3 regions of the Arthrobacter sp. BC5 genome follow, and region 3 is predicted to be linked to each of the others. Evidence: riboswitches for the same ligand, from Rfam matches in the RefSeq annotation. Region 3 holds a riboswitch; each other region holds the start of a gene.
The links. Region 3 has a riboswitch for thiamine pyrophosphate ahead of thiD (bifunctional hydroxymethylpyrimidine kinase/phosphomethylpyrimidine kinase). Riboswitches for the same ligand answer to the same signal wherever they lie in the genome.
Positions count from the first base shown of each region.

Region 1: linked by a shared signal. The riboswitch ahead of AC1MFI_RS04535 (MFS transporter) and the one ahead of thiD (bifunctional hydroxymethylpyrimidine kinase/phosphomethylpyrimidine kinase) in region 3 are both predicted to bind thiamine pyrophosphate.
Region 2: linked by a shared signal. The riboswitch ahead of AC1MFI_RS07210 (ECF transporter S component) and the one ahead of thiD (bifunctional hydroxymethylpyrimidine kinase/phosphomethylpyrimidine kinase) in region 3 are both predicted to bind thiamine pyrophosphate.

Region 1 is NZ_CM155273.1:1,013,303-1,022,610, forward strand. Features, by position in the region: gene AC1MFI_RS04520 (fatty acid desaturase family protein) at 1-1,004, shown strand, start outside; gene AC1MFI_RS04525 (SRPBCC family protein) at 1,144-1,641, opposite strand; gene AC1MFI_RS04530 (ArsR/SmtB family transcription factor) at 1,654-2,001, opposite strand; TPP riboswitch at 2,062-2,169, shown strand; gene AC1MFI_RS04535 (MFS transporter) at 2,164-3,462, shown strand; gene pta (phosphate acetyltransferase) at 3,614-5,695, shown strand; gene AC1MFI_RS04545 (acetate/propionate family kinase) at 5,728-6,843, shown strand; gene AC1MFI_RS04550 (YnfA family protein) at 6,852-7,190, shown strand; gene AC1MFI_RS04555 (AzlD domain-containing protein) at 7,232-7,543, opposite strand; gene AC1MFI_RS04560 (AzlC family ABC transporter permease) at 7,540-8,331, opposite strand; gene AC1MFI_RS04565 (zinc-dependent alcohol dehydrogenase) at 8,430-9,308, shown strand, end outside.
Region 2 is NZ_CM155273.1:1,551,015-1,560,322, reverse strand. Features, by position in the region: gene AC1MFI_RS07220 (energy-coupling factor transporter transmembrane component T family protein) at 6-803, opposite strand; gene AC1MFI_RS07215 (ABC transporter ATP-binding protein) at 800-2,290, opposite strand; gene AC1MFI_RS07210 (ECF transporter S component) at 2,287-2,895, opposite strand; TPP riboswitch at 2,959-3,082, opposite strand; gene AC1MFI_RS07205 (DUF4235 domain-containing protein) at 3,170-3,430, shown strand; gene AC1MFI_RS07200 (arsenic transporter) at 3,519-5,042, opposite strand; gene AC1MFI_RS07195 (arsenate-mycothiol transferase ArsC) at 5,159-5,581, opposite strand; gene AC1MFI_RS07190 (ArsR/SmtB family transcription factor) at 5,631-6,032, opposite strand; gene AC1MFI_RS07185 (arsenate reductase ArsC) at 6,134-6,580, shown strand; gene AC1MFI_RS07180 (FAD-dependent oxidoreductase) at 6,618-7,952, shown strand; gene AC1MFI_RS07175 (FUSC family protein) at 8,032-9,159, opposite strand; gene AC1MFI_RS07170 (phosphatase PAP2 family protein) at 9,275-9,308, opposite strand, start outside.
Region 3 is NZ_CM155273.1:3,378,903-3,388,210, forward strand. Features, by position in the region: gene rplU (50S ribosomal protein L21) at 1-307, opposite strand, end outside; gene thiD (bifunctional hydroxymethylpyrimidine kinase/phosphomethylpyrimidine kinase) at 565-2,148, opposite strand; TPP riboswitch at 2,139-2,252, opposite strand; gene AC1MFI_RS15940 (Rne/Rng family ribonuclease) at 2,360-5,710, opposite strand; gene dxs (1-deoxy-D-xylulose-5-phosphate synthase) at 6,155-8,128, opposite strand; gene AC1MFI_RS15950 (class I SAM-dependent RNA methyltransferase) at 8,252-9,308, opposite strand, start outside.

The sequences.
Region 1 (9,308 bases), 1.4 Mb from region 3:
CCAAGCGCGGCGCAACGGATGCCGCCTACATCCGCCGCGTCATCAAGGTCCAGCGGAGCCTCGAGTTCGCGGGGCGCGGCACGCTCCTGTTCAGCAAGTACAAGCCCGCCTGGTTCGCCGGCACGGCGATGCTGAGCATCGCGAAGATCCTCGAGAACATGGAGATCGGGCACAACGTGCTCCACGGCCAGTGGGACTGGATGCGGGATCCCGACATCCACTCCACCACCTGGGAGTGGGACTTCGTCACCCCGGCGCGCTCCTGGCAGCACACCCACAACGACCTGCACCACCGCTGGACCAACGTCATCGGGAAGGACCGGGACGTCGGATACAACCTGCTCCGCATGGATCCCGACCAGCCATGGCGACCCTTCAACCTCGGCAACCCGCTGTACAACGCCGTCCTGGCGCCGGTCTTCGAGTGGGGCATCGCCCTCTACGACCTCGAGATCCCCGAGTACAAGGAAGGCCTGAAGTCCAAGGAGGCCATGAACCGCGACCTGAAGGCCGTGGGGGTCAAGGTGTTCAAGCAGTTCTCCAAGGACTACGCCGCCACCCCCGCCGTCGCGATGCTGACCGGTTCGGGGAAGCAGGCCCTCTACGGGACGCTCGCCGCCAACGCCATCCGCAACTTCTGGGCGCACGCCGTCATCTTCTGCGGCCACTTCCCCGAAGGAACCGACACCTTCACGGAGGAGGAGGTCGAGGGCGAGACGCGCGGCGACTGGTACGTCCGCCAGATGATCGGCTCGGCCAACATCTCCGGCTCGAAGTTCATGCACCTCATGACCGGGAACCTGTCCCACCAGATCGAGCACCACTGCTTCCCCGACCTGCCGTCCAACCGGTACGCCGAGGTGGCGGTGAAGGTCCGCGAGATCTGCGGGCGCTACAACCTGCCCTACACCACCGGGCCCCTGCCCAAGCAGGTCGGCTCCACCTGGGCGAAGATCTTCAAGCTCGCCCTGCCCAACCGCAAGCCGAAGGCTGCCACCGCGTAAGGCACGCGTGGCGCGGTCGTCCCGGTCCCGGCCGGGCCGACCGCCGCCCGACCTGCACCGCCGGGAGTGCGGAAAGGACCGCCGAAAGCACTCTCCGGCGGTCCTTTCCGCACTCCCGGCGGCGTGGGCGAGCGCAGGCTCAGACGGAGGCGTCCTCCGCGAGCAGGGCATCGACCTGGCCGAGGGCCTCCCGGATGCCCTCCTCCATGCCCATCTCCACCATCTGGTTGAGCTGTTCAAGGGACTCGAAGGCCGTGGTCATGGTCATGCGGGTACGACCGCCGAGGTCCTCGAGCGTCACGGTCGCCGTCGTCTCGCCCATGTCGGCCACAGGGTCGCCGTTCTCGTCCGCGAACCCGTCGACGAACCTCAACCGGTGCGGAGGCTCGACGGCGGTGATGCGCCACCATCCCCGCGCCTTCTCGCCGTCGGGCCCGGTCATGAAGTAGGCCGCCCGCCCGCCCTCCTCGAACTCGTAGGCGTCGAACGTCGCAGGCCACGTCGGCGGTCCCCACCACCGCTGGAGCTGCTGCGGATCCGCCCAGATCCGCCACACGCGTTCCACTCCGGCATCGAACTCCGCGACGAGCCTGAAGTGGAGTGCCTCGACGTCCTTCTCAGTACTGATGACCGCCATGATGCTGCCTTCCTAGTCCATGTCCCCGGCATCCTCGGCGAGGATGTCCGTGATCCGGTCGACCCGCTGCCGCCAGATCCTCTCGTACTCGTCGAGCAGGCGGCGGGCCTTCTGCACGCCGTCGACCTGTCCGCGCACGATCTGCTCCCGTCCGCGCTTCTCCTTCGTGACCAGAGCGGCCCGCTCGAGGACGGCCACGTGTTTCTGCACGGCGGCGAAACTCATGTCGTACTGCTCGGCCAGGCCCGATACCGAATACTCGGCGACCAGGACGCGCGCCACGATGTCCCTCCGTGTCGCGTCGGCGAGCGCCTGGAACAGGCGGTCCACCTCGTCCGCACTCAACTGTTTTACAACCATATGGTTGTACATTACGCGCCGGGCCGGACGGGGTCAAGGGCGGCATGGCAGGATGGAGTCACCCATTCCCGCGGGAGCCCTGGCAAGGGCTGAGAGGAAGCTGCTGCAGCTTCGACCGCCGAACCTGCTCCGGGTCATGCCGGCGAAGGAAGCGAGAATACGATGCCCGGTACCTCCATGCCGTCCCCCACCGCTGCGCGGATCGGCGACGATCCGAGGGCCCGTCATGCCGTCCGCGGCGGAATCCTCGGGAACTACGTGGACCAGTTCGACATCTTCCTGCCGGTGATCGCCCTCGCACCGGCCGCGGGCACCCTCCTCGGTGCGGAGAACGTCGCGGCCACCGCAGGGCTGGTCTTCACGGCGACCCTGATCGGGCGCCCCCTCGGAGCCGCGATCTTCGGACCGATCGCCGATCGCGTAGGCCGCACGGCCACCACGAAGGTCGCCCTCGCAGGCATCGCCGCGACGACCCTGCTGATCGCGGCCGTCCCGGGTCACGAGGTGCTCGGCGGCGGGACCGTGGCACTGATCCTTGCCCTGAGGTTCCTCGGCGGCGTGTTCCTGGGCGGCGAATACACCTCCGCCGTCCCGCTGGCCATGGAGTGGTCGGCACCCCGGCGGCGAGGCATGGCGAGCGGACTCATCATGGCGATGTCACCCGTGGCCAACGCGACCATCGCCGCCCTCGTCCTCGTCCTGCTGACCGTCCTCGATCCTGCCTCCTACACCACCTGGGGCTGGCGCGTGCCGTTCGTCGTCGGCGGTATCCTCGCACTCGTCATGCTCCGGTACTACCGGCGCCAGGTCGCGGACGCGCCCGCCGCCGCACAGGTCCCGGCGCCCCGCTCACCGCTGAAGGACGTGCTGGTAGGACGCGACCGGCACGTCTTCCTCCAGACCTTCACCCTGATGACCGGGTTGTGGCTGCTGACCTACATGGCCATCCCGACCCTCACCTCCGAACTGACGAAGGCCGGCACCTTCGACGGTCGCGGCGTCACGCTCACCCTGCTGTGCGCCACGGTTGTCTCCGCGGTCGCCATGGCGCTCTGCGGGCAGGTCTCCACCCTCGTCGGACGACGGCGCTTCTTCATCGGCTTCGGCGTGCTGGCTGCCGTGACGGCCCCTGCCTGCTTCCTGGCGATCTTCGCGGTGGACGGCCCGGTGTCCGTCGTCGTGCTCTGCGCGGCCCTGCAGGTGGTGACCGTCTCGGTGTACGGGCCGGTGGGCGCCTACCTGTCCGAGAGGTTCGCCGGCGGCGTGAGGTCCAGCGGCTACGGCCTGGGGTACAGCCTGTCGATCGTGGCCCCGGCGCTCTACCCCTACTACCTGCCGCCGCTCCAGCAGGCCTTCGGCACCTACGGCCCCATCGCAGCGCTGCTCGTCGTCGCCGGACTGCTGGTGGCGGCGGGTGGCCGCTGGGGGCCGGACACGGACACGCGCACCCCGCTGCGCTGACGGTGGCGGCCGTGGTCCATCCAGACGGCAGCAACCACTCCGCACGGCGCCTCCGGCCGGTCCTGCCTGCCGTCCCGGCGCCCGGAGGGAACTGCCCGAGGACGTGACACCCGTTATGGCGGGCACCTGAGGACCCTGCAAGACTGGCCCCATGACCCGCGGAATATATGTGAGCGCCATGACCAACGGCTCCGGCAAGTCCCTGATCTCCCTGGGCCTGGCCGACATGCTGCACCGGCACGCCGACCGCGTGGGCTTCTTCCGGCCCATCGTCGAGGGCAGTGATCCTGCTGCCGACCCCATGGTCCGGCTCATGCAACGTGCGTTCGACCTCCCGGAGGGCCGCGCCCGCGGCGGCCTCACGCGCGCCCAGGCCCGCGCCCTGCTCGTCACCGGCGACCGCGCCGAGATCGACGCCCGCTGCGTCGCCATCTACAGCGAGATCGCCGCGGAGTGCGACGTCGTCATCGTGGAGGGCACCGACCTCTCCGGGAACGACGCCGCCGTCGAGTTCGATCTCAATGCCCGCCTGGCCAACAACCTCGGCGCCATGGTCCTCGCCGTCGTCAGTGCGAAGGACATGTCCGTCGAGGAGGCGGCCGACGCCGTCGACGTGGCCCGCCGCGAGCTCGACGCCGCGAAGGTGTCCCTCCTCGCCATGATGGTGAACAGGGCGGCGGACGACGCCGTCACCGCCATCAGCGAGCACGTGCGGCCGGGCCGTTCGGGCCGTCCCGTCTACGTGATCCCGGAACTGTCGGAGATCTCCCAGCCCACGGTCTCCGAGGTGTCCGCCGAACTCGGGGCCCGTCAGATCGCCGGCAATTCCAACCTCGAGCGCGACGTCACGAGCGTGCGCGTCGCCGCCATGAACGTCGGCAACTTCCTGCACCTGCTCACCGACGGCGCCCTGGTGATCGTGCCCGGGGACCGCGCGGACGTGCTCGTGGCAACGCTGGCGTCGTCGTTCTCCCCCGAGTTCCCGGTTCCCTCGGGCATGATCCTCACCGGCGGGCTCGCGCCCGATCCCAACATCCTCGCCCTCCTCGCGCAGGCGCCGTTCCCGGTGTTCACGCTCGACGACGACACCTACACGGCGGCTCGGCGCGTCAGCGAGGTGCGCGGTGAGATCGCCAGCGGACTGCGCCGCAAGGCCGCGGCCGCGCTCGGCGCCTGGTCGCGGCAGGTGGACGAGCACGAACTGCTGGAGCGGCTCGAACTCCCCCGCCCCGTCAGCATGACCCCCCTGCGGTTCCTGCACGAGCTCATCCAGCGTGCGCGGTCCGAGCGGCGGCATATCGTGCTCCCCGAGGGCGAGGACATCCGGGTGCTCAAGGCCGCCGAGATCCTGCACCGCCGCGATGTCTGCGACCTCACGATCCTGGGACCCGAGGCTCGCGTCCGAGAACTGGCGACGGGCCAGGGCATCGACCTCACCGGCATCACGCTGATCGACCCGGCGACGAGCGGGTTGCGCGAGGAGTTCGCCGCGGAGTACGCACGGGTACGCGCCCACAAGAATGTCTCCCTCGACCAGGCCCGGGAGCGCATGCTCGAAGGGGCATACTTCGGCACGATGATGGTCCAGCTCGGGAAGGTCGACGGCATGGTGTCCGGTGCCGCGCACACGACGGCGAACACCATCCGGCCCGCGCTCGAATTCGTGAAGACCAAGGACGGCGTGAAGATCGTCTCCTCGGTGTTCCTCATGCTTCTGCAGGACCGCGTGCTGGTGTACGGCGACTGCGCCGTGAACCCGGACCCCAACGAGGAGCAGCTGGCGGACATCGCAGTGGCCTCGGCCGAGACGGCGGCGCAGTTCGGCGTCGAGCCCCGCGTGGCCATGCTGTCCTACTCCACGGGCGAGTCCGGCAGCGGCGGAGCCGTGGACGAGGTGCGGCGCGCCACCGAGCTCGTGCGGCAGCAGCGGCCCGATCTCGCGGTGGAGGGGCCCATCCAGTACGACGCCGCCGTGGACGCCTCGGTTGCCGCCTCCAAGCTCCCGGGCTCCTCGGTGGCAGGCCAGGCGACGGTCTTCATCTTCCCCGACCTCAATACCGGCAACAACACCTACAAGGCCGTGCAGCAGTCGGCCGGTGCCGTCGCCGTCGGGCCCGTCCTCCAGGGCCTCCGGAAGCCGGTCAACGACCTCTCGCGCGGTTGCACCGTGGAGGACATCGTCAACACGGTCGCCATCACCGCGGTCCAGGCCCAGCAGCCCGCCGCCTCCTAGCCTCCCCCGCCCCTCCCAGGACAGGACCCCCCATGATCATCCTCGTCATCAACTCCGGCTCGTCCTCGCTCAAGTACCAGGTGCGCGAGGGCGACGACATCCTCGCGGAGGGCCTGGTGGAGCGCATCGGCGAGGCCGAGGTGCCGGACCACGCGGCGGCGCTCGACCGCGTGGACGGCGAGGTCGCCGCGGCCCTCGACGGGCGCGGGATCGACGCCGTCGGACACCGCGTGGTGCACGGAGGTGAGCGCTTCAGCGAACCCGTGCTGATCGACAACGAGATCACGCGTGCCATCGAGCGGCTCAACCCGCTGGCACCCCTGCACAACCCCGCCGCCGTCACCGGGATCAGGGCCATCACCGGGAAGTGGCCGAAGATGCCGCAGGTGGCGGTCTTCGACACGGCGTTCCACCGCACCCTGCCCGAGCACGCCTGGCGGTACGCGGTGCCGGACGAGCTGTACCGGAGGTTCGGCATCCGCCGCTACGGCTTCCACGGGACCTCGCACGCCTATGTGGCCCGCGGTGCCGCCGAGCTGCTCGGCGCCGGCACCTTCACCGGCGTGATCGCGCACCTCGGCAACGGCGCCTCCGCCACGGCAGTGCGCGACGGCGAGAGCATCGACACCTCGATGGGTTTCACGCCCCTCGAAGGACTCGTGATGGGAACGCGCTCCGGCGACATCGACCCGTCCATCCTGCTGTTCCTCCTGCGTGAGGGGTACTCGGAGCAGGACCTCGACACGCTCCTCAACCGCAACAGCGGGCTGAAGGGACTGACGGGCACCAACGACATGCGCTCGGTGACCGAGGCTGCGGAAGCCGGCGAGGACCGCGCCAAGCTCGCCATCGAGGTGGCCTCCTACCGGCTCGCGAAGTACATCGGCGGCTACCACGTCGCGGTCGGCGGCGCAGAGGCGCTCGTCTTCACGGCCGGCATCGGCGAGAACGCATCGGCCTTCCGCAGCGCCGTCGTCTCGAAGCTCGGAGCCCTCGGCCTCGAACTCGACGAGGCCAGGAACGGCGAGCGCAGCAAGAAGGCCCGTGTCATCAGCACGGCGTCGTCCGCCTTCCCCGTCCTCGTGGTGCCCACGGACGAGGAAGCCGCGATCGCGGAGGCGACCGCCGCCGTCGTCAGCACGTCCTGACCGGTGCCATGACGATCCTGCGCATGGCCCTCCTGTTCGTCCTCGCGGCCGGGGCGGAGATCGGCGGCGCCTGGCTGATCTGGCAGGCCGTCCGTGAGGGGCGTCCGTGGTGGTGGGCGGGGCTCGGGATCATGGCCCTCGGCGCCTACGGTTTCGTCGCGACACTGCAGCCGGAACCGAATTTCGGGCGGATCCTCGCCGCGTACGGGGGCGTCTTCGTGGCAGGATCACTCGCCTGGGGCGTGTTCGTCGACGGATTCCGGCCCGACCGGTGGGACCTCATCGGTTCGGCGGTCTGCCTGGCCGGTGTCGCCGTGATCATGTTCGTGCCGCGTCCTGCGGCCTAGTCCGGGCCCCGGTCGGGCACGGGCAGTCGGACCGTCCGGCCCTACGCCGCACCCAGCAGGCGTGCCAGCCCGGCCGCGAGCGCCCCGACCACGACCACGACGAGGAACGGCGCCCGCAACCAGAGCGCGACGGCGGCAGCAGCCAGGGCGGCCACCCGCGCGTCGACCACGAGCAGCTGTCCCGACGCGAACGTGTTGACCGCCGTCAGCGCCGCGAGCAGGCCGATGGTCACGGACCCCGCGACCCGCAGCATCCTCGGATTGTCGAGCAGCTTCGCCGGTACGAGGAACCCGAGGAACTTCGTCGCGATCGAGATCGCGCACGCGAGCAGGATCCATCCCCAGAGGCTCATGCGCCCCCCTTCGGCGCGCCGGGACCGCCCCCGGAGCCTTCCACCGGGCGGGCTCCCGGGGCCGCCGCGTTGCTTCCCGACGTGGCGGGGTAGGGCTCGACGTCGGGCTCGAGGCCTTCCGTCGCCGGGCCGAGGCCCGAGAGCCCCAGGCCCGCGGCCACCACCGCGGCGATCAGGATCGGCACGCCGGGAGGGACGAGCGGCACGGCGATGAGCGTGACGACGGCGCATACGACGGCGATCGCCGCGGGGTCGCGAGTACGGATCCGGGGCCAGAGCAGCCCGAGGAACGCCGCGACCGCTGCACCGTCGAGGCCCCACCGGGCGGGGTCACCCATCGCATTGCCCGCGAGCGCCCCGACGAGGGTGAAGAGGTTCCACAGCACGAACACGCCGATGCCCGCGGCCCAGAATCCGCGGCGCTGCTCGGCCGGATCCGTCTGGCCCGTTGCCGTGGCCACGGACTCGTCGATGGTGAGATGCGCGGCCGGCAGTTTCTGCCGGCGCGACGGCCGCAGCAGCACGTTGACCTGCATCCCGTACACGCCGTTGCGGATTCCCAGCAGGGCGGCGGCGGACATCGCGGCGATCCCGCTGCCGCCCCCGGCGATGACGCCGATGAAGGCGAACTGGGAGCCGCCGCTGAACAGCAGCAGGCTCAGCGCCATGGTCTGCAGGAGGTCGAGGCCGGCCGCGACGGACAGCGCGCCGAAGGACAGGCCGTACAACCCGGTCGCGATGGCCACGGAGAGTGCGACTCGGACCGCCGGAGATTGGAGAAGCACCACCCGACAAGGCTAGGCGACATGCTGCCCGGCTTCCCATTCGTGTCGAAGAAGGGAATAGTAGGAAAGGAAAGCCTACTTACTACCCGGAGGAGCACCACATGAAGGCAGTGACATGGCAGGGCAAGCGCAACGTCAGCGTCGAGAACGTCCCCGATCCCACGATCCAGGAACCCACGGACGCGATCATCCGCATCACCTCGACCGCCATCTGCGGCTCGGACCTCCACCTCTACGAGGTCCTCGGCCCGTACATGCACAAGGGTGACATCCTCGGCCACGAGCCCATGGGGATCGTCGAGGAGGTCGGCGCGGGCGTCACCAAGCTCAAGGTCGGCGACCGCGTCGTCATACCGTTCAACATCTCCTGCGGGTACTGCTTCATGTGCAAGCGCGGACTGCAGTCGCAGTGCGAGACGACCCAGGTCCATTCGGCAGGATCCGGCGCGGCCCTGTTCGGATTCTCGGAGCTCTACGGCTCCGTGCCCGGCGGGCAGGCGGAGTACCTCCGGGTGCCCTTCGCCGACTACGGCCCGGTCAAGGTCGGCTCGGAGCTGCCCGACGAGCGCTACCTCTATCTCTCGGACATCCTGCCCACCGCATGGCAGGGCGTGCAGTACGCCGATGTGCCGAAGGACGGCGTCCTCGCGGTCTACGGCCTCGGGCCGGTCGGCCAGTTCGCGGCCCGTATCGGCAAATACCTCGGCCACCGTGTCATCGCCGTCGAACCCGTTGCGGAGCGCCGCGACATGGCCAAGCGCCACGGTGTCGAGACCATCGACTTCACGAAGGACACCGCCGAGGAGCTGCGTAGCATGACGAACGGCCGCGGGCCGGACGCCGTCGTCGACGCCGTCGGCATGGAAGCCCACGGCTCGCCCGTCGGCGCCTTCGCCCAGCACGCCGTCGGCATCCTGCCCGACAAGCTCGCCCAGAAGGTCATGGAGACCGGCGGCAGCGACCGCGTGACCGTCCTCCAT
Region 2 (9,308 bases), 1.8 Mb from region 3:
CCCGGTCAGGACAGGATGAAATTCCAGGTCCCGGCCAGGACGGCCGCCGTCACTGCGCTTGCAGCGATCAGGAGCCCGACGACGGCGACGCCGGCGTCGAGCGGGGAGAAGGTGCTCGTCCGCGCCCACGTGCGCGTTCCCCCGCCGAACCCGCGCGCCTCCATCGCGGTCGCGAGCCGTGTGGCGCGCCGGATGGCCTGCACGATGAGCCCGAAGGACTGCCCCAGCAGGTTCCGGGTGCGGGCGACGACGGACCCGTCCGATCCGATGCCCCGGGCGTGGCGCGCGAGCCCGAGCGTCTCCCACTGCTCCACCAGCAGGCCGACGAGCCTCAGCGATGCCAGGCCGCCGAGCACGAAGCGGTGCGGCAGGTGCAGTTTCTGCGCGAGGGCATCGGCCAGGTCCGTGGGGTCGGTGGTGAGGAGGATGAAGATGCCCGGCAGCGCGAGCGCCAGGCCCCTCAGCCCGACGGCGATCCCCGCGGCCACCGATCCCTCGGTGAAGAGGAACGGCCCGACGTCGAGCAGGACCCCGCCGCTCTTCTCCGCCAGCAGGGCGGTCCCGTAGGCGCCGACCACGGCGGCGATCAGCAGGGGCCAGATACGCCGCGCGAGGCCCACCACACTGATGCCCAGCAGCGGCATGAGGGCCAGCTCCGAGGTGAGCACCACCGCGGCACTGACCCAGTCGATGCTCGCCATCAGGGCGAACGTGATGACGGTGGCGGCGAACAGCTTGGACACCGGATTGGCCCGCACGAGCGTCCTCCCGGTCAGGACCGGGGTCAGGTGGTCGCTGCTCATCGGGACACCAGCCGTCCCGCTCCACCGATGATGTGAAGCGATGCTCCGCCGAGCGCGGCGATGAAGTCCGCGTCGTGCGTCACGGAGAGGACGGCCACGCCGTCGTCGATCAGTTCGCGCAGCAGGGTGACCAGTTCGGCCCAGGTCCCGGCGTCCTGGCCGAAGGTGGGCTCGTCCAGGATGAGGATGCGCGGGGCCGTGGCGAGCATCGTCGCGACCGACAGGCGGCGCTTCTCCCCGCCGGACAGCGTGAACGGATTGGCCTTGAGCAGATGGGTGAGCCGGAGCCGCTCGGCCAGCTCGGCGATGCGGCGCGGGTCCACGCTCCCGCTGACCCTCCTCGGACCGAACTCGAGTTCCTCCGCGACGCTCGCCGTGAGGAACTGGTGCTCGGGCTCCTGGAAGACCGTTCCGACGCGCTGCACGAGCTGGGAGGAACGCCAGCGGAACGGGTTCCTTCCGGCGTCCCCGGCGAGCCGGGCGGACGCCTCGAGGGTCCCTGCGCGCGGGCGGAGGAGGCCGCCGAGCGTGAGCGCCGCCGTCGACTTCCCCGCACCGTTCGGCCCGGTGATGCTCAGGGCCTCCGCAGCGCGCACCTCGAGCCCGAGGCCCTCCACGGCGGCCGGCCCGTGCTTCGTCCTTGCCACGGCCAGGCCGTGCGCCGAGAGGAGCACCTCCGCACCGCCGCCGGGCATTCGCCCGCCCACGGGGGGCCGCAGCCCCGGGACCCATACGCCCGCCGCAGCGAGCCGGCTTCGCGTCTCCTCCCGGCCGAGCACGGTTGCCGGGGCACCGTCCGCGAGGACGCCGCCCTCGGCATCGAGCACGATCACGCGATCGACGACATCGGCCCACACCGCCACACGGTGCTCCACGACCACGAGCGTCGACCCCGTACGCTCGAGGACCCGGGCGACGGCGTCGCGCACCTCCAGCACGCCGTCGGGGTCGAGGTTCGCGGTGGGTTCGTCGAGCAGGAGCAAGCCGGGTTCCATGGCGAGCACGGAGGCGAGCGCGAGGCGCTGTTTCTGCCCTCCGGACAACGCGGTGGTCGGGTGGTCGAGCGGGAGGTCCAGGCCGACGTCGTCGAGCGCCCGTCCCACGCGCCGCCAGATCTCCTCCCGCGGCACGGCGAGGTTCTCGGCGGCGAAGGCCACCTCGTCACCCACGCGCGCCAGCACGACCTGCGTCTCCGGATCCTGCAGGACGAGCCCCGCACGCCCCCGCGCCGCGGCGGGCGGGGCGCCGTCGAGCAGGAGTTCACCCTCCTGCTCGCCCTCGTCGTTGGTGCCGAGCACACCGGCCAGTCCGTGCAGCACGGTCGATTTGCCCGCGCCGGACGCCCCGAGGAGCAGGACCCGCTCCCCGGGCCGGATGTCGAGGTCCAGCCCGCGCGCGGCGAACGCCTTCCTGCCGGCATGGCGCCAGCCCCATCCCCGGGCGCGGACGTGCACCGCTCCGGAAGATGGCGCGTCGGCTGGTGTCACACGTCCGCCGTGCGGCCCGCGGCGAAGGAGGACAGCACGCCCGTCTTCGCGAGACCACGCATGGCGAGCCAGGACAGCAGTCCGGCGATGACGACGCCGGAGATGGCAGCGAACACGGTGTAGAGGACCTTGAACTCGATGGTCCACAGCGCGTTGTACATGATGTTCTCGCTGATCGCGAGGGCGAGCCCCGCTGCGAGGCCCGCCAGCAGTGCCACGGGCAGGTTCCACTTCCGGTAGAGGAACAGCAGGAAGACCAGCTCGGCCCCGAGTCCCTGGATGAGCCCGGAGACGAGGACGAGGATGCCGAACTGGGTGCCGATGAGCGCCGAGACCGCGGCCGCGAGCACCTCGCAGTAGACGGCGGCGCCGGGCTTCCGGATGATCAGCCCGCCGAGCACTCCGGCGATCAGCCAGCCGCCCGAGTAGAGGCCTGCCAACGGCGGGAAACCGGCGGTGAGCACGCTGATGCCCGAGTAGCCCGCCGACCAGGCGAAGAACAGGACGCCGACGGCGACCGCGATGACCGAGGCCACCACGATGTCGACGACACGCCACTGGGTGGTGCGCGGAGAGGTGCCCGTGAGGGACGCTGGTGATGCCATGGTGATTTCCTCCTGAGGTACAGGAGGGGAGAGTGCCGGACTGCCGTGGAAGCAGCATCCGCGCACTCTGAGAACTCGACTCCCTTCGCCGGTACTAGCCGGATCAGGTTCGAGGGTCTGCGGCGGTCCGCACTCTCAGCGCCCGCTCCGCAGCCTGCTGCGAATCGGCGCTCCCCTGTCGTTTGTTGGTTGAGCGCTACCGATCCTACACCTGCGAAGGGCCGTGGGCCGCGACTAGGCTAGGCCCAGGACTATCGGACTAGAAGGAGAAACCATGAACGTGGTGTTCAAACTGCTCGGCGCCGGCATGAGCGTGGGTGCGGGCTTCGTCGGGACCAAGCTCGTCGACTTCCTGTGGGAGAAGATCACCGGCGAGGCCCCGCCGAAGAGCAAGGACGGGCTGGAGAACACCCTGCGCTCGGCCCTCGTGTTCGCCGTCATCTCGGGTGCGGTCAGCACCACCATCCAGGTGCTCACCAACCGCTCCACGCAGAAGGCGATCGACCGCTTCTCGAAGACACGCGACCTGACCTGAGTCCTTCGCGGCAGGGCTGGAGGAGGGCTGGAGGAGGGCTGCCCGCCGTTTCGTGCGCAGGGTTCATGGCGGCCCCCCCTCCTGGCGCTCAGACGCCGATGACGGTGAGCCATCCGGCCAGGGCGAGGAGGGTGATGGCGAGCACCGGGAGGGTCAGCACGATGCCGACACGGAAGTACTGGCCCCAGCCGATGTGGATGCCCTTGCGGTCCAGGACGTGCAGCCAGAGCAGGGTCGCGAGGCTGCCGATGGGGGTGATCTTCGGGCCGAGGTCCGAGCCGATCACGTTGGCGTAGATCATGGCCTCCTGCGTCAGACCGGCAGCGCCGGCCGAGCCGATGGCCAGCGAGGCGATGAGGACGGTGGGCAGGTTGTTCATCAGGGACGCGAGGACGGCGACGATGACGCCGACACCGAGAGCGGTGACCAGCACCCCGTTGGAGCCGATGCTCGAGAAGACGCCGGCGAGCTCGTCGGTCAGGCCCCGGTTCCGCAGCCCGTACACGACCAGGTACATGCCGATGGAGAACAGGACGATCTGCCACGGCGCTTCCTTCAGGATCCGTGGAACGGAGATCCTCCCGCTCGGGAGCGCGACCCCAGCGGCAGATGCTTCGTCCTCCTGGTCCGGACCGGCGGTGGCACCGATGACGGGCGTGACGTGAGGCCGGGCCGTCGACCGGCGGGACGCGCCGACCGTCTCGTAATCGAGGTCCGCCGCCCGTCCGGCGCCTTCAGGTGATCCTGGCGCCGGCCCCGGCGCTGCGGACGTGCCGGTGAGGGCGCGCGTACGGGGGAAGAGGAAGGCCGGCTGGCGGGAGGCGACGATCATCAGGACGACGGCTCCGACTCCCGCGACGGCGGAGAGCGGGATCTGCAGTGGTTCGGCGGCGAAGTAGCCCACGAGCAGGACCCCGAGGATCACCCAGCCGGCCCTGAACGTCAGCGGGTCCGCGATGGCGGACTTCGGACTGGCGAGGACGGTGACGTCGTAGCGGCGCGGGATGACCTTGCGGAAGAACAGCAGCAGGACGCCGAGGCTGGCCGCGACGGACACGATGCCGACCGGGACCATCACGACGGCGTAGCGGGCGAAGCTGATGTCGAAGAAGTCCGCGGTGACGATGTTGACGAGGTTCGACACGACCAGCGGCAGACTGCCGGCGTCGGCGATGAATCCGCAGGCGATGACGAAGCCGAGGGACGCCTTGGCCGGGAACTTCAGGGCCAGGAGCATCTGGATGACGATCGGGGTGAGGATCAAGGCCGCCCCGTCATTGGCGAAGACTGCTGCGATCGCTGCCCCGAGCAGGACGATGAGCGTGAACAGCAGCCGTCCGTCACCCCTGCCCCAGCGGGCGACGTGCAGGGCTGCCCAGGTGAAGAACCCGGACTCGTCGAGGATCAGGGAGATGATCACGATCGCCACGAACGCGAAGGTCGCATTCCACACGATGTCCCACACGATCGGGATGTCGGACAGGCTCACCACCGTGGTGATCAGGGCTACCGCCGCACCACCGAGGGCGGACCAGCCGATGCCGAGGCCCCGGGGCTGCCAGATGACCAGGGTCAGGGTGGCGAGGAAGATCAGGATGGCGACCACGGTCATGGCAGGACTCCTTAGGGGAGGGACACGCAGGGGGAACGCATGGAAGAGGGCAGGGAGGAGCCCGGCGAGGGAGCAGACGGGACCGGCTGTCGACGGCCGCGATCCGCGCCGGTCGGCTACGGGGCCATCACGGTGGCGTGCAGGGCGGTGACGCGTTCGAGGATGTCGTCGCGGACCAGGCGCATGCGCTCGATGCCGTCGATGCCGCGCTCGCTGGGCTCGTCGGTCTCCCAGCGCTCGTAACGGGCGCCCTCGACCTCGTCGACGTGCGCTTCAGGGCCCAGGATGACGACGAGGTCCGCCTGCTCCTGGTCCTCGCGGGTGATCGGACGGGGGACGTTCTGGCTGATGTCGACCCCGATCTCCGCCAACACCTCGGCCGAGAGGCCGTTGACCGAGGATCCCGGCCTCGATCCGGCCGACGCCGTGGTGATGGAATCACCGGCGACCTTGTGCATGAGGCCCGCGGCCATCTGGGACTTGCCTCCGTTCTTCACGCACACGAACAGGACAGCGGGCTTGTCCGCCTTGAAGCTCACAGGGGTTCTCGATTCTTCTGAGCGGGCAGGAGCCCGGAGAGGTCGGGGGTCACGCGGGTTCGGCGAGGACGCCGGCGAGGGAGGTCAGGGCTCCGGGCACGAGGGAGAAGTACGCCCACACCCCGCGCTTCTCACGGTGCAGGATGCCCGCGTCGACGAGGATCTTCAGGTGGTGCGACACGGTCGGCTGCCCGAGATCCAGCGGCTCGGTGAGGTCACAGACGCACGCCTCGTGCCCGGCGCTCGAGGAGATCAGCGAGATCAGGCGCAGACGGTTCGGGTCGGCGATCGCCTTGAACTGCCTCGCCAGTTCCTCGGCCCGATCCGCGCTCATCGCCGGTGCCCCCGACGGCACGCAGCAGGGACCCTCTGCACCCGCCGCATCAGGGGTCGCCGTGGCGGCTCCGGTCGTTGCGGGGTCCGCAGTCCTGGACTCGGTGATCGTCGTCATTCACCTACCGTACCCTGATATTGACAACCATCAATATGCTTTCCATACTCGAGACCGACACCGGTCGATCTCCGGGACCGGGCGCTGAACGAAGGATCACCATGAGCATCGAGACGACCACCGAGGTCAGGAAACCGTCGGTCCTGTTCGTCTGCGTCCACAACGCGGGGCGGTCGCAGATGGCAGCGGCGTACCTCAACCACCTCTCCGAGGGGCGCATCGAGGTTCTGTCCGCCGGGTCCCAGCCCGCCGACCAGGTGAACCCCGCCGCGGTCGAGGCCATGAAGGAGGAGGGCATCGACATCACCGCCGAGACACCGAAGGTCCTCACCGCCGAGGCCGTGAAGGCTTCCGACGTCGTCGTCACCATGGGGTGCGGGGACGAGTGCCCCTACTTCCCGGGCAAGCGGTACGAGGACTGGGTCCTCGAGGATCCCGCGGGCAAGGGTGTCGAGTCCGTCCGCCCCATCCGCGACGAGATCAAGGGCCGCATCCAGCAGCTCATCAGCGAGCTCCTGCCCGCCGACGGGACCGCAGCTCATGCCTGAGACCACCCCCGGAACAAGTCCCGCCGCCGGGTCCGGCATGACCGATCTTCCTGTCGCCGTCATCGGCGCCGGACCCATCGGCCTCTCGGCGGCCGCGAACCTCCTCGAGCAGGGCCTGACCCCGATCGTGTTCGAGCAGGGGCCCGGCGTCGGCGCGGCGATCCGGCAGTGGGCGCACATCCGCCTGTTCTCACCCTGGGAGTACGGCATCGACCCCGCAGCCCGACGGCTGCTCGAACCCACCGGTTGGGCCGAACCACGCCGTACCGCACTGCCGTACGGCCGCGAACTGGTGGAGTCCTACCTCGAGCCCCTCGCCGCCGTCCCAGCCATCGCCGACACCCTCCACTTCGACAGCCGGGTCATCGCGGTCACCCGCCTCGGCATGGACAAGACCCGCACCAAGGACCGCGACACCACCCCGTTCCTCGTCCGGGTCACCGCACCCGACGGCACCACGGACCACCTCGTGCGAGCCGTCATCGACGCCTCCGGCACCTGGAACCGGCCCAACCCGCTCGGACAGGCCGGACTGACGGCACCCGGGGAAGGCGCGGCGTCCCAGTTCATCACCAGGCCGTTGCCCGACGTCGTCGGCGCTGACCGGGCACGCTTCTCAGGCCGGACGGTCATGGTCGTCGGCGCCGGCCACTCTGCCGCCAACACCCTGATCAACCTCGGTCAGGTCGCCAGGAACGAGCCCGGCACCCGCATCCTCTGGGCCGTCCGCGGCAGCGCGTCGGCCCGACGCCTCTACGGCGGCGGGGACCTCGACGGCCTGCCCGCCCGCGGTGCACTCGGCAGCCGCCTGAAGACCCTCGTCAGGGACGGCGTCGTCGAACTCATCACCGACTTCACCATCACCTCGCTCACCGGAACCGGATCGGGCCTCACCGTTGCAGCGTCGACGCCGGACGGTTCCCGCGCCGTCGACGTCGACGTCCTCGTGCCCGCCACCGGGTTCCGCCCCGACCTCGACATGCTGCGCGAACTCCGCCTCGAACTGGACCCGGCCGTCGAGGCGCCCCGTGCCCTCGGGCCCCTGATCGACCCGGAGTTCCATTCCTGCGGAACAGTCCCGGCCCACGGGGCGGACGTCCTGGCGCACCCCGAGAAGGACTTCTATCTCGTCGGGATGAAGTCCTACGGGCGAGCCCCCACCTTTTTGCTGGCCACCGGGTATGAGCAGGTCCGTTCCGTCACCGCCGCGATCGCGGGTGACCCCGAGGCTGCTTCGCGCCTGCAGCTCGAGCTGCCTGAGACGGGCGTCTGCAGCACCGACCTGGGCGGATGCTGCTCGGAACCGCAGCTCGTCAGCATCGGATTCCCCACCGGCACGGCCCACGGACGCTCCGGCGCCCCCGACCACTGATCGGACACGGGTCGGGCCGGCGGGCGGACAGACCCGCGCCAGGAGCGCGGACCGGCCGCGCGGCGCGGCGCATCACGGACTAGTCCTCGTCCCCGTTGCTGCGGCCGGGCGTCACAGCCTGCAGGATGCGGTGCAGGCTCATCGCGATAGCGGCCGCCGCCCCGAAGGGGATATCGCGGGACGACGCCTCGTACGCTGCGGCTTCGAGCGCTGCGAGGCTGCGCTCGGCGGCCTGGAACGTCTCGGCGTCGTTCTCCTGCACCGTCCACAGGTCGAGCACGTCCCCGACAGCAGTGAAGGCCTCCCGCAGGGGCGGCCGGACCGCGTTCGGCAGGGGGTGCTCACGGGACGTCCCGTGCAGCGCATCCTGCAGCATGTTCGTGATGTTGAGGGTGTGGAATGCGACGACCTCCAGGACTTCGACATGCCGGTAGTCGCGGCGGACGTCCCGCGGGTGGAAGCGCCGCCGGACGTTTCCCTTCCGGCTCTCGTCCGCGTACTGCAGGGCCGCCCTCGCGTTGCGGGACGACTCCGTGAGCTCGTCCCGCCGCTGCGCCCAGCGCGGGTCATCCGCGGCCCAGTCCTCGTCCAGCGCCTCGCCCATCTCCTGGAGCTGCCTCGCGGCCGCCCTGCGGAGCCGGCTCATCTGGCCCACCGCGTCGTCGAGGTTCAGTGGTGGCAGGATGAGCACGCTGACCGCCAGCCCGACGCCGACACCGACTACCGTCTGGACGAAGTACCCCAGCGAGTATCCGAGGTTGTCATTGCCGATGACCAGAACGAACAGTCCGGCGGAGGCGATACCGGATCCGCCACCCGCCGTCCTCTTCAGGGCACCCGCCAGGAGCACGCCCATGCCGACCACGAAGGCGATCGTCAGCCCGTCGGGCTCCCCAGCCCAGTTCGCGACGTGGGCCAGCACGATCCCGATGGTGAGGCCGATGACGGTCTGCAGCCCGGACCTGAGCGTGCTGGCGACGGTCGGGTACATCGCGAGCAGCGCACCCAGGGGCGCGTAGTACGGATAGCGGGAAGCCTCACCGGGTATGCCCAGAGCGATGATCCAGGCGAGCGCTGCGGCGAGCGCGGCCTTGCCCGCGAGGAGGAGCTGCGGATTGACCACGGCTGCGCGGAGGCGATCGTCCAGATGGCTGCTCAGGCGCGCCGCGAGCACGCCACGGCCGGGAAAGGTTCTGTTCTTGGCCATCTCCGCAGTATGGCATCTGCCCCTGAGCAGGTCCTGCACGCCCGCACCGGATGGGACGCCGCCGCAGCCGGACACCCATGGAGGGAAGCCCGGGGACAGGCCTCCGGGCCGGCAGCTAGAGGGGGCTTCCCGCCGCGACCGTCATCTCC
Region 3 (9,308 bases):
ACGCGATGCCTGTGATTTTGACGCGGGTCAGTTCCGAACGGTGACCCTGGCGCTTCTTGTAGCCGGTCTTGTTCTTGAACTTCTGGATGACAATCTTCGGTCCACGAAGATTCTCGACGATCTCGGCAGTGACGGTGACCTTCTCGAGGTCCTCCGCTGCGGAGGTGATCTTGGCGCCGTCTACCAGAAGGAGGGCGGGGAGCTTGAACGTGCTTCCTGCCTGACCGGTGACGCGGTCAAGGGTAACGAGGTCTCCTACAGAAACCTTTTCTTGGCGGCCGCCTGCGCGGACAATCGCGTACACCACTTGGGAACTCACTTCTCTCGACATTCTTGACTTCTGATGAAAAAACCTGGGTGCGCCTCGGCAGCAATCCGGGAGGTTGCTCCTCGTGCCGGACCCGCACCGTGCATCCTCGACACCGCGGCCCGGGAGCCGCTCGTGCCTGATGGACAGCCTGTACGTCCTGCTGACTGCACGTTCTGCTGACCGCATAGTCTGCAAAGCTTGCTCTGCTGCCGCCGGACATGCCGGTTAACAGGCGAGTGCACCGAGGGTCCAGATTACGCCAGTACAGCGTCTTCCCGCAAATCAGCGGGCCGCGGCGTGGCGCCCGGGCCGTGGACCCGGGGGGCGTCGAAGAAATCGCGCTCGTACACGGCGGACCACCGGAACGCCCTCAGCATGGCATCCTTCCCGGCTGCCGAGGCACTCCTGTGCGCGCGGTCCACGATCTGCTTCGCCTGCGCCGTCGCCGCCGCGAAGGCGGGGTCCGCGTAGGTGCGGATCCACTCCGCATAGGGGTGGGTGCCGCCGTCGTGGCCGGGCTTCTGATGGTCGCCGTCACGGACTTTCTCCTGCACGTGGTCGCCCACGGCCGCGTAGAGCCAGAAGCACGGCAGCACCGCAGCGACGAGCTCGGCGTACGAGCCGCGTGCGGCGACGGCCGCCAGGTGGTCGCAGTAGGCGCGCGTGACGGGACCGGCGGCACCCTCACCGAACCGCAGACCCGTCTCCCGCGCCAGCCACGTCCGGTGGAGCTCGGCCTCGGTCTGCAGGCACGACGTCGCGGAGGCCAGCCAGAACAGCTGCTCGTCCTCCGAGGGGGCCATGGCTGCCGCCCGGGCGAGCACGCCCGAGTACTCCCTGAGGTAGAGGGCGTCCTGCTGCAGGTAGTAGGCGAAGTCCGCTGCCGGCAGAGTGCCCCCGGTCATGCCGGCGATGAAGCCGAGCCCGAGGATCTCCCCGCGGATCGCTGAGGTGTCCCTCCAGGCGAGATCGGTGAAGCGCTGCAGCATGCGCGGATCCTGGGCGGCATGGAAATGATGGACGGGCCCGCTGCCGTTCCCCACGTCGAGCAGGTCGGCGGCCTCGAGTGCCCCCTCCAGCCAGAACTTGGCCTCCCGTACCGCCTGGGGCCAGTCCCCTCCGACGGCATGCCTCGTCGCGATGGCCGACGACAGGGAGCATCCCGTCCCGTGCGTGTTCGTCGTCCCGATCCGCCGGCCGTCGAAGACCAGGGCGTCCGCCGCGTCCGCCCCGGGGACGAGGAGCGCGTCCGGGCACCGCTCCCCCGGCAGGTGCCCGCCCTTGACCAGGACGCGCGTGCCGAGCTGCTCCGCCAGGGCGCTGCCCTGCTCCAGGGCCTCGGGCCAGGACCGCGCGTGCGCGGCTCCGACGAGCACTGCGAGCTCCGCGATATTGGGGGTGACGAGCGAGGCGCGGCGGGCGAGGTCGACGACGGCGCGCACGGCGTCGTCGTCGAGCAGCCGGGCGCCACTCGTGGCGACCATGACGGGATCGAGCACCACGACGGGAGGGCGGGCCTCATCGAGCCATCCGGCGACGCAGCGGGCGATGCCGGCGCTGCCGAGCATGCCGATCTTCACGGCGTCGATGGCGACGTCTCCGGCCACCGCGTCGAGTTGCTGCCGCAGGAATGCCACGGGCGGGGTGTGCACTCCTGCGACGCCGAGGGTGTTCTGCGCGGTCAGGGCCGTCACGACCGCCATCGCATAGCCACCGCCGGCGCTGATGCTCTTGATGTCCGCCTGGATGCCGGCACCGCCGCTGGGATCCGAACCCGCGATGCTGAGGATGTTGGGAATCCTGGAGCGTGGACTCCCCGATGCACGGACAGTTTCCATGGCGACATCCCTCCGCTAGGCCTCGGGCGCCGCGCGCCCACTAGATCAGGTTCGACGGGTTTGATCTCAGCCCTGCATCCGGCAGGGCACCCCGTGTCGGGATCCAGCCTATAGCAGTCCGCACGGCCCCGGCTGCGGACGGCGAAGGCCGGAGTCCTCGCGGACTCCGGCCTTCGTGGTTCACAGTACGGGACGGGGCGCCCCGGTGGTCCTACAGCTCCGAGGCGGGCACGCCCACGCCGAAGATCAGTGGCTCGGCCGCGGACGGCTCGGGCCTCCGTGCGAGAGCAGGAGCCTTGGCGACGTGCCGCGTCCCCGCGTGCTCGACGGGCGCCTCGGCACCCTGCGTCTCGATCGTCGTATCCGCTGCTCCCTGGGCGCTGCGCGCCACCCGCCGGCGCGGACGCGTGCGGCGGGCCGGTACTGCAGCCGGTTCCGCAACGGGTGCGGCGACCGGGGGCTCCGGCGCGTTCCCGCCGTCGGACTCGCCTGCCTGCAGCGCGGGCTCGTCGACGCCTGCGCCGGCGTCATCCGCTGCCGGCTTCCTGTTGAACGCCTCGCTGAGGCTGTCCAGCGTCAGGCGTGTCGACGGCGCCTCCTGGCGGTCCTGCACCTCCTGGCGGCGGTTGTCCGCACGGGGAAGCGTCACCGTCTCGCCGTTGATGGTCAGGACGGCTTCGGTCACCTGGATGTCAGCCGGGGCCTCCGGTTCCCCGGCGGGCTCCTCGTGGGCGTGGTGCGTGGCGGCCGCGATGGTCGCCAGTGCGGCACGGGCTGCCTCCGCCTTCGCTGCACGGTCGGCACTCTCCGCGACCGGCGCTGCGGGCAGGGCGACGGCGGCTTCCTCGTGCTGGCCACCCCGGCCCCGGTTCCGCTTGCGTTCGCTGCGGGACATCTTGTCCTGGCGCACCTGCTGCTGGTCCTGCACGGGCGTGTGGCTGCGGTGCTCCACGGGTTCCATGTGCGTGACCACACCGCGGCCCGCGCAGTGCTCGCAGTCCTCCCCGAACACCTCGAGCAGGCCGGTGCCCATGCGCTTGCGCGTCATCTGCACGAGCCCGAGCGAGGTCACCTCGGCGACCTGGTGCTTGGTCCTGTCACGGCCGAGGCATTCGACGAGGCGGCGCAGCACGAGGTCGCGGTTCGCCTCGAGGACCATGTCGATGAAGTCGATCACGATGATCCCGCCGATATCGCGGAGCCGCAGCTGGCGGACGACCTCCTCGGCCGCCTCCAGGTTGTTCTTGGTGACGGTCTCCTCGAGGTTGCCGCCGCTGCCGGTGAACTTTCCGGTGTTGACGTCGACCACGGTCATGGCCTCGGTGCGGTCGATCACGAGCGAGCCGCCCGAGGGCAGGAAGACCTTGCGCTCGAGCGCCTTCGAGATCTGCTCGTCGATGCGCGAGGCCGCGAAGATGTCCTCGTCGCTCGTCCACTTCTCGAGCCTGCCGACGAGGTCCGGCGCCACGTACATGACGTAGGCCTCGATAGTGTCCCAGGCCTCCTCGCCGGAGACGACGAGCTTGGAGAAGTCCTCGTTGAAGACATCGCGGACGACCTTGATGGTGAGGTCGGGCTCGCCGTACAGCAGCTCCGGGGCCAGGGTCTTGGTCGAGCCCGCCTTGCGCTCGATCTCCTCCCACTGCGCCCGCAGCCGGTTGATGTCGTGGGTGAGCTCTTCCTCGCTGGCACCCTCGGCCGCGGTCCGGACGATCACGCCCGCGTTCTCGGGCAGGCGGTCCTTGAGGATCCGCTTGAGGCGGTTGCGCTCGACGTCGGGCAGCTTGCGCGAGATGCCGGTCATGGAGCCCCCGGGCACGTACACGAGGTAGCGGCCGGGCAGCGAGATCTGGCTCGTCAGGCGGGCACCCTTGTGGCCCACCGGGTCCTTGGTGACCTGCACGAGCACGGGGTCGCCGGACTTCAGCGCGAGCTCGATGCGGCGCGGCTGGCCTTCGAGGCGCGCAGCGTCCCAGTTGACCTCACCGGCGTAGAGCACGGCGTTACGGCCGCGTCCGATGTCCACGAACGCCGCTTCCATGCTGGGCAGCACGTTCTGCACCTTGCCCACGTACACGTTGCCGATCAGCGAGTCCTGCTGCGTCTTGGACACGAAGTGCTCGGCCAGGATGCCGTCCTCGAGGACGCCGATCTGGATCCTGTCGTCGCGCTGGCGCACGATCATCTGGCGGTCCACGGACTCACGGCGCGCGAGGAACTCCGCCTCGGTGATGACCTGGCGGCGGCGACCGGTGTCCCGTGATTCGCGACGGCGCTGCTTCTTGGCCTCGAGCCGCGTGGAGCCGCGGACGCTGGTCACGCGGTCGGAGACGGGCTCGCCGGCCTGCCGCGGGGCGCGAACACGGGTGACGGTGTTGGGCGGGTCGTCGTCCTCGCCGCCGGACAGCTCGAGGTCCTGGTCACCACGCCGACGACGGCGGCGCCGGCGTGAGGTGACTCCCGCACCGTCCTCCGGTCCGGTGGAGCGCGGGCGCTCGTCGGAACCCTCGGCGTCGGCTGCGTCCGGCTCCGCGTCCGTCCGGCCCGCGTCCGGCTGGCCCGCGTCGCCGCGGGTGCGGTTCCTGCTGCGGCGGCTCCGACGCGACCGGCGACCGGACTCCTCGGATTCCTCCTCCTCCGTGTCCTCCTCGGGGGACGGCGCGATCCTGACGGACGGCACGGCGACGGCGGTGAGGTCCGGGGCGTGGAACAGCAGGGAGAGCGGTGACTCGGGGACGGCGAACGGGTCGAAGCGGTTCTCCGGCTCCGATCCGTCCTGTCCGGCGTCCTCGGGCGCGGCGGCGGCCGAGGTGGAGCCCGCGGCGGGTGCGGAGGCCGGCCGCGATGCACGGCCGGCAGGGGCCGCCGCGGCGGCGTCCGGTGCTGCGCCGGCATCAGCCTGCGCGGTGTCTTCGGCCTGCGCGGTGTCTTCGGCCTGCACGGGCTCCGACGCCCTGCGGGTGCGGGTCCGGCTCGAGGTGCGGCGGGTCCGCGCCGGCTTCTCGGAGGAGGGTGCATCGGCCTCCGTGCTGCCCGTGGTCCGGGCGTCTGCCGGCGCAGGCAGGGACTCGGCCGGCGCCGCTTCGGGAACGGAAGCGGGGGCCGGCGCATCGGTGGCGGTGGTCTCCGCGGCGGCGGGCTGCTCGACCGGGCGGGCCGGGCCGGCTTCGGCCGTCGCGGCACGACGGCGGGTGCGGGGCGCGCGGGCGGGTGCGGTCGGCGGGGCGTCGGACCCGGCCGGCGCACCAGCCGTACCGCCGGTGGGCACGTCGTCGATCGCGGCGGCGGCCCGGGCGGGAGCCTCGGCGGCGGTCTCGTCGGCGGTCTCGTCGGTGACGACGACCGGCTTACGGACCCGGGTGGCCCTCTTGCGGACGGGCTCGGCGGCCGCTGCCGCCTCGGGCGACGGCTCCGGCACGCTGGGTGGCGCTCCGGCCGGTGCGCTCGCGGTGCGGCGCTTCCGCGGTGCCTTCACCGGGGCGGCCTGCTCCCGGGGTTCCTGCACGGCAGCGGATGCTTCCGTGACGTCCTGTTCGTTCCCCTGCTGTTCTGACTGATCCATGGGTACTCGCTCCAAGCCCCTGCGGCACCGTCCACATTCCAGCGCCCTCCAGGGCGGTATGTCGGCCGGCCGCGGGCCCTTCGCCCGGCGGCTGACCGGAAGTCGTTGTCATGTCGTCCGAGGTCACACCGACATTGGGGTGCGGAATCGCTCGGCGACCAGTGGCGCTTTTCCAACTCAGCCGCCCGTGTGGACGGTGGGTCCCGCCAGCGGATTCCGCCTACTTCCGCCGACATGGCGGACTCGGTAGGACGGAAGCATCGCTCGTGGAACGGAAGCCTGTCACTGGACCGGCGCGGGAATGTGGTTCCCCCGCCAGCCTTGGCCATTGTCTCACATCGCCCTCGGGAAGGGGCCTCGGCCGGGCCGGACCCGCCGGGAACAGGCCGACGACCGCGGACGCGCAGTACCCTCCGCGGCTCCCGCCGTGAAGGGTACTGACGATCAGTGCTTCGGGAGTTGGCCCGTGGCGGGTGCGTGGTCGCCGGCGAGCGGCCGGGCGACGGGCACCTTCGTGCCCAGGACCTGCGCGACGACGTCGTGCGTGATCTTCTGGGCGGTCAGGCCCACGCGCTCGAGGACCTGGTTCCGCGAACCGTGGTCCAGGAACTCGACCGGGAGGCCCACCTCGTTGAGCGCCGTGTCGACGCCGGCCGAGCGCATCTCCTGGCGGATCCTCGAGCCGACACCGCCGGCGCGCACGCCGTCCTCGATGACGATCACGATGCGGTGCTCGGCGGCCAGGTCGATCACCGATCGGCGGACCGGCAGGAGCCAGCGGGGATCGATCACCGTGGAGCTGATGCCCTGCGCTCCGAGCCTGTTGGAGACGTCGAGCGCGAGTTCGCTCATCGCCCCCACGCTGACGACGAGGACGTCGTTGGAGCTCGAACCGGCGGGCCTGCGGGAGAGGACGTCGACGCCGTCGGCGAGGCGTTCGATCGCCTCGACCTCCGCGCCGACGGACCCCTTGGAGTAGCGGACCACGCTGGGGGCGTCGGAGATGGCGACGGCCTCGCGCAGTTCCTCACGCAGCCGGGAGGCGTCGCGCGGAGCGGCCAGGTGCAGCCCGGGCACGGCCTGCAGCATGGCCAGGTCCCACATGCCGTGGTGGCTCGCGCCGTCGGGCCCGGTGACGCCGGAGCGGTCGAGGACCACCGTCACGCCCGCCCTGTGCAGGGCGACGTCCATCAGGAGCTGGTCGAATGCGCGGTTCAGGAAGGTCGCGTAGAGGGCGATCACCGGGTGCAGGCCGCCGAAGGCCATGCCGGCTGCACTGGTGAGCGCGTGCTGCTCGGCGATGCCGACGTCGAACACGCGGTCGGGGTGCCGGGCGGCGAAACGGTGCAGGCCGACCGGGATGAGCATGGCACCGGTGATGCCGACGATATCGGGGCGCTCGTCGGCGATGTCGGCGATCTCGTTCGCGAAGACGGAGGTCCAGGACTGCTGCCCGGCGGCGCCGACGGGCTCGCCCGTCTCGGGGTCGATGATGCCGACGGCGTGGAACTGGTCGGCCTCGTGGGCACGGGCCGGGGCGTACCCGTGGCCCTTCTCCGTGATCGCATGGACGATCACGGGCCCCTCGTAGTTCTTGGCGAGGTGCAGGGCCTGCTCGACGGCGGACTGGTCGTGGCCGTCCACGGGACCCACGTACTTCATGCCGAGGTCCTCGAAGAGCCCCTGGGGTGCCCACCAGTCCTTGATGCCCTTCTTCATGGCGTGCAGGCTCTTGTAGCTGAACTCGCCGACCGTGCCGCCGTTCAGCATGCGCTGCTTGAACCAGTCGAGGGTGCGCTCGTAGCGGCGGTGCGTGCGCACGGAGTCGAGGGTCGGACGCAGGGAGGCGAGGTAGTCCGCCACGCCTCCGATGGTCGGGGCGTAGGAACGGCCGTTGTCGTTGACCACGATCACGACCCGCCGACGCTTGTCCGCAGCGATGTTGTTGATCGCCTCCCACGCCATCCCGCCGGTCAGGGCGCCGTCGCCCACGAGCACGACGGTGTAGCGGTCGCCCTCTCCGTTCAGCACCCGCGCGCGGGAGATGCCGTCCGCCCAGGAGAGCGAGGAGGAGGCGTGGGAGCTCTCGACGACGTCGTGCACGGACTCCGCCCGCGACGGGTAGCCGGACAGACCGCCCTGCTGGCGCAGCGTGCTGAAGTCCTGGCGTCCGGTCACGAGTTTGTGCACGTAGGACTGGTGCCCGGTGTCGAAGATGACGCTGTCACGCGGCGAGTCGAAGACGCGGTGGATACCGAGCGTGAGCTCGACGACCCCGAGGTTGGGGCCCAGGTGCCCGCCCGTGCGCGAGACGTTGCTGACCAGGAAGGTGCGGATCTCCTTCGCGAGCGCGGCCAGTTGCGCTTCGCTGAGCTTGCTCAGGTCCTGCGGGCCGTGGATCGTCTCCAAGAGTCCCATCGGCGCCTCCTCGGTTCGTTCGGCGTGGCGAGAAAATCGCCTTCGATTCCATTAACTCTAACGTTCGGGGTTCGGAGGGGGTGCCATCGACGGCACCTGGGCGAGGACCGGGCCGGTCCCCGCTCAGGCCGGCGGCGGCAGGAGGCGCGCGAAGGACTCCATGTGGTGGGTGTGCGGGTAGAGGTCGAACACCCGCAGTGTGTCGAGGGACCAGCCGGCGGCGAGGAAGTAGCCGAGGTCGCGCGAGAACGACGCCGGGTCGCAGGACACATACCCCACGGCCCTCGGCCTGGCCTCCACGATCTGCCGGACGACCTTCTTCCCGGCTCCCGCCCGCGGCGGGTCGAGCAGGACGGCGTCGAGCGGTTCGCTCCAGCGTCCGAGCACGGCGTCCACCCGGCCCTGCACGATGGCCACCTGGTCCTGGCCGTGCAGGTTGCGGCGTGCGTCGCGGCTCGTCCCGGCGGAACCCTCGACCGACAGCACGGCACCCTCCGCCCCCACGGCGCGGGCGAGCGGCACGGTGAACAGGCCGACACCGGCGTACAGGTCGGCGAGGCGCTCCCCGTGCGCAGGCTGGAGGCCGTCGAGGACGGCGGAGACCAGGGCCTCGGGCGCTCCGCGGTGGATCTGCCAGAAACCGGCCCCCGTGACGCGGTAGTCGGTACCCAGGACGCTCTCCTGAAGCCAGGTCCGCCCTTTCAGCCGCTGCACCGCGCCGGACTCCGGCTCGAGCACGCCCACCGACGCGCCGTCGATCGAGTTCGCCACGGCCGCTACCCGGCGCGGGGAGGTCCCGGCAGCGGGCACGAGCAGGACGAGGGGCTCTCCCCCGCCGGAGGGCACGGCGACATCGACCCGCTCGATGCCGCTGAGGTCCAGGGTCCACAGGCGGAGGTCGTTGACGGCCGCGACGGCCAGCGGCATCTCCCGGACCGGGAGCACCTCGTGCGAGCGGTGCAGGTGCATCGCGAGGCGGCCCGCGGCGTCGACCGCGAAGGCCGCGCGCGTGCGCCAGGCCAGGCCGTCGTCGGCTTCGCCCGGAGCGGGCTCTGCCACCACCGGCCGCTCGGTCTTCGCCAGGCGCGACAGCTGTTCCTCGAAGATCGCGGCTTTCAGGCTCCGCTGCTCGTCCAGGCGGATGTGTCCGAACTCGGCACCGCCGACGGCGGACCGGCCC